Regions from separate parts of the Nitrosomonas sp. ANs5 genome, predicted to be linked through region 2. Evidence: predicted binding sites of a transcription regulator. Region 2 holds the regulator's gene; the other holds the start of a gene.
The links. Region 2 encodes FliA, which starts transcription of late flagellar genes. Its sites were predicted from a motif close to CTAAAGTTNNCNNAAANNNTGCCGATANNA; they were not measured.
Positions count from the first base shown of each region.

Region 1 (2,401 bases), on a different contig from region 2:
AGAGGTTCGCACAAATACCGTTGTCTCTTTTCTCTCGCAGCGACGCGAGCTGCTTGAGACCGCTTATGCGGGCGACATTATCGGTATTCCCAATCACGGCACACTGCAGTTGGCCGATACCCTGACAGCGGGGGAAGCCTTGCAATTTACCGGCTTGCCTTTCTTTGCGCCCGAAATTTTCCAGACTGTAGAAATTGCCGATCCACTGCGCAGCAAGCAGCTTAAGCTTGGACTGACTCAATTGGGGGAGGAAGGTGCGATCCAGGTATTCCGTCCACATATTGGCAGCATTCTGTTGCTGGGCGCGGTAGGTGCTTTGCAATTCGAGGTCGTAACCCACCGTCTGAAATACGAGTATGGTGTCGAGGCACGCATTGCTCCGGCCAAGTATCAGCTGGCTCGCTGGGTAACCGCCGATAATCCACGCGAACTGCAAAGATTCATTGAGGCAAATGCCCACCGTATTGCCTACGATGCTGTGGAAGCCCCCACTTTTCTGGCCTCATTCGCGGCCGAAATCAGTGTCGCGGAGGAAAACTGGCCAGCTATCCATTTTCATAAAATGCGGGAGCATGCCGGGCTCATGTTTCAGGCGCATGCCGTTTGAGCGCAAGAGGATAATCGAAGAGCTGTTTGGAAACTTCTGCTTTAATTCAGCATCGACTGGCAGGCTGATGACTGGCGTCATAAGGCCCCTCTTTTGCAATCCATAGCTTGATTATATCCTGGTTGAAATAGTCGCTTGTTTGAGCATATATTTGTAATAAAATGCACGTGGCATGATGCGGCTGGATGCTGATCGTGATCCGCTGCTATCAGTTAAAGTTCCAATGCTAAATGCCGATACGTTCAAAGTTATATGAGTGCTTACCATAAGGAATTTAACCTTGAAGATAGATCAAACAATCCGGGGCCGCTCGGGTGTCGCCGCTGGTGGTGATCAAGGAAAAGTGGATAAGGCGGGCGCCGCCAAATCCGAGGCCGTTCAGGGCCAGGGGCATGTGCATATCAGTCCGCTTGCCACGCAAATACAGGCACCCGATCCGAATGACCAGGTAGTGGATGCCGCCAAGGTTGCTGAAATCAAGCAGGCCATTAGCGAGGGGCGCTTCAAGGTCAATCCCGAGGTTGTTGCAGACCGCTTACTGGAATCTGTCAAGGAGCTTATCCAGACCAAGCGTCCACCCACCGACAAGTGACGACAAATGCACAAAATCTTGAATAGCGGCACACTTTATGAAGTTTTGCAGCTTGAGCTGGGGGCTATGAAAACATTTCTTGCTTTGCTCGAGCGGGAACAGAAGACACTCGCTGACGGAGATATAAATGAATTGTCTTTATTGACCGGAGACAAGGATCGGGTAGCAGATCAGCTTTCGCAGTTAGAGGCGCGGCGGAATCAGCTGTTAACCGCTGGCGGCCTGCCTGACGGTGCGCAGGGAATTAAAATGTGGTTATCAGGCAATCACGCTGAGTCAGCAATCGAATGCGCCTGGAAGCAGCTGCTTGACCTAGCCCGGTGCGCCAAGGCGCTCAATCTAACCAATGCCGTCATTGTTTCAAACCATCTATCGCATACCCAACGAACCTTGAGCGCCTTGCAGAGTGCAGCCGGGCGAGTCACACTCTATAGCGCCAAGGGAGCGACTACTTTTTAGAAGTTGTTTGTCGCGCCAATAATGTTTCACGTGAAACATTATTGGCTGCTTCCACTGCAACCGATGCAAGCACCCGCTGCCGCGGGAAATATGCATCACTCAATAGGTCTCGATTTCTACCTTGACTGGAACGGATCTGGAGACCACATCAAAGACGGGCGAAAACTGGGCAAGCTCTTTTAGCACTGACGGGGTGGCGCTTGATTTGACGCGCATCTTGACCCGGATATCGTGATAGCCCTTGCGTACTTGATCGGAGAGTCCGAGAAATCCCCGCAAATCGAGATCGCCTTCTAGTGCAGAGTCAACGGCCTCAATTTCTATTCCGCGTGCTGCGGCATGATAGACCATGGTGGTCGTGAGACATGCTGCCAGCGCGTGCAAGATATATTCGACCGGGTTCGCGCCCTTATCCTGGCCGAGCAGGATGGGCGGTTCATCGGCATCAAGCATAAAAGGCTCGCTGCGCGTGGTATCCTCGCTGCGGCAGCCATAAAAGGATTGAATGGAGGAACGGTTGTGTCCACCGTCTATCCAGTGATTGTTGCTGCGGAACTGAAATGCAGCCAACTCCTGGTCATTCTTGACCGCATCGATCGTTTCGAACAAAGCGGTCACATTGACGCCGTTGACGGTTTTGGTGGTGGGTTGAGTGGCTGTTTGCGTATTCATTGTTGCCTCCTGTATAAGTCGAATGATTGAATCGGTCACGCTGTTGGCAGCAGGGCTGACTTGGCCGCGAC
Region 1 covers NZ_JBEUDO010000008.1:7,577-9,977, forward strand. The annotation lists gene ABTW62_RS03275 (peptide chain release factor 3) at 1-607, shown strand, start outside; gene flgM (flagellar biosynthesis anti-sigma factor FlgM) at 888-1,199, shown strand; gene ABTW62_RS03285 (flagella synthesis protein FlgN) at 1,206-1,658, shown strand; gene ABTW62_RS03290 (OsmC family protein) at 1,758-2,330, opposite strand.
Region 1: the regulator FliA is predicted to act here: its motif matches at 820-849, upstream of flgM (flagellar biosynthesis anti-sigma factor FlgM).

Region 2 (2,401 bases):
AGGGTGCACAGCAGGTCTGTGCCGAGGCGGGGCATGACTAACCCTATGAGGGACCAGGCTTCCGGCTTGCGTGCGCTGAGCGCGCTGGATATCGAGCAAGGGGTGCGTGTGTATACAGTGGCCGGTGGCCGGACCGGCGTGGGTAAAACCAGCACAGTGATTAATCTGGCCATGGCGCTGGCGCAGATCGGCCGGCATGTGCTGATTCTGGATGAGAATCCGCGGCATAACGATGTGAGTGCCAATCTTGGTCTGGAGGGGCATTTTGATTTGCTGCATGCGATCAATCGGGAGAGGCCCCTTGAGGAGGTGCTGACGCAGGGTCCGCGGGGTGTGCTGATTCTGAAAGCGGTGCGTGGCATGGATTCCTTGGCAAAGCTTGCGCCAGTCGATCAGGAGTGGTTGATCAAAAGCTTTGGTGAATTGACCCTGTCGGTCGATGTCGTGCTGATCGATACCGCCATCAGGACAGCCAGTCATGTTGTGCCGCTGAGTCTGGCTTCTCAGCAGGTACTGATCGTGCTTTCGGGGACCGGTAAGTCCATTACCGATGCCTATGCACTGATCAAACTCATGAGCAAGGAGTATGCGCGGCGGGATTTCCTGGTGCTGGTCAACAAAGTGGAATCTGAAAGCATGGGGCGCGATATTTTTGAAAATATTGCCGCTGTCGCGCGCAAGCATCTGGCCGTCAGACTGGAGTGGATGGGATGTATACCATTCGATGACAAGCTCTATCGTTCCACCCAGCTTTGTCAGTCGGTGGTAGAAGCCTTTCCAGCTTCCCGGTCTGCTGCGGATTTTCGGCAGCTGGCCGAAAAAATGATTCGTTACCCTTGTCCTGGAACAGACGGTGGTGGAATGGAAAATTTCATGCATCGCCTGATTCGTACGAGCCATCTCAATAATATGGCGGATTTTACGGTTTGAGCGAGCCTATGTATACCGAAACCGGCACGATTGATAAAGAGCAGTTCATTATCGAATATACGCCATTGGTCAAGCGGATCGCCTATCATATGATGGCCAAGTTGCCGGCGAGCGTTCAGGTGGATGATCTGATTCAGGCGGGTATGATCGGGCTGATGGATGCAATCGGCCGCTATGAGGGCTCTTATGGCCGTCAGTTTGAAAGCTACGCGGCTCAGCGTATTCGTGGTTCGATTTTGGATGAACTGCGGGACGCGGACTGGCTGCCGCGCAGTTTGCGCAAAAAGATGCGTCAGATCGAAGCGGCCGTCCGTTCCTTGGAACAGCGCCTGGATCATCCTCCCAGCGAGCAGGAGCTGGCCGACGAATTGAATATGTCTCTGGAGGAATATCAGGGCGCTCTGCAGGATGCGCGTGGCGGGCAGCTGATCTATTACGAGGATTTCCAGGAAGATGAGGAAGATCATTTTCTCGATCGTCTGTGCGGTAACAGGGAAAACGAGCCGCTCGATCATCTGCTGGAAAAAAATCTACGTGAATTGCTGATCGAGGCGATCGAGCATTTGCCTCCCCGGGAAAAAATGGTCATGGGTATGCATTACGAGCAGGAAATGAATTTGCGCGAAATTGGTGAAGTGCTGGGTGTCAGTGAATCGCGTGTCTGCCAGCTCAATGCTCAGGCAATTGCCCGGTTGCGCGCGCGTTTAAGAGACAAGTGAATGGACTGGGCATTGTCCCGCTTGGCGGATGGAATGAGTTGTCGAAATAGCGTGCTTCCTGTGATCTGCTCCGGCACAAGCCGGTGAGGAGGCGCGTTCGATGCTGGCTTCTGGCAATGGAATGGATCCAGCGTTACCGAAGTTTGGGGAAATTGATCGTTTTTGATGCAAAAATTTTGAATTACTTGATAGAATGTGCAGGGTCCATGCTAACCAGGGAATGGCGAGGGTTAAGGTATTTGCCGGCCACTCATCTGTGTTAATGTTTTCCTTTCGGAAAGCTTGGTTTAAAAACAAGCCGCGGGATTTTGCCTGAAAGAATTGTCAGGCGATGGATTTGGTTTTGAAACTATTAAAGAGGAACGCAAATGAACAAAGTAATCGTTGCAGCTTTTGTTTCGATTTTTGTATTGGGTTCGACTGCAACATTTGCAAGTGGTAACCTGACTTCTTCCTTGGCGCCAATCGCGGCTAAGGATCTCCTGAACTATATGTCCTGCAAAGATAAGAAACCGACTGATGTCGTTAAAAGCCGGACTGATGTTGAGGATGGAAAAATTGTAAGAGTGAAATGTGCGGATGCCGTGGCTATCGTCAAGAAAGCACGTGAAGCTTCGGGCGATGCCTGGCAAGGCGGCTATTAATTAGCTTGCTTTTTCCAAAAAAAGGGCCTGTTCTCAGGCCCTTTTTTTTCGGCTTATTTTTTGTGTTTCATATTTCTGAAGCATTTTCGGCCGAGCAAATAAAGTTGT
Region 2 covers NZ_JBEUDO010000025.1:33,869-36,269, reverse strand. The annotation lists gene flhF (flagellar biosynthesis protein FlhF) at 1-41, shown strand, start outside; gene ABTW62_RS07910 (MinD/ParA family ATP-binding protein) at 34-930, shown strand; gene ABTW62_RS07905 (RNA polymerase sigma factor FliA) at 939-1,649, shown strand; gene ABTW62_RS07900 (hydroxylamine oxidoreductase) at 2,018-2,293, shown strand.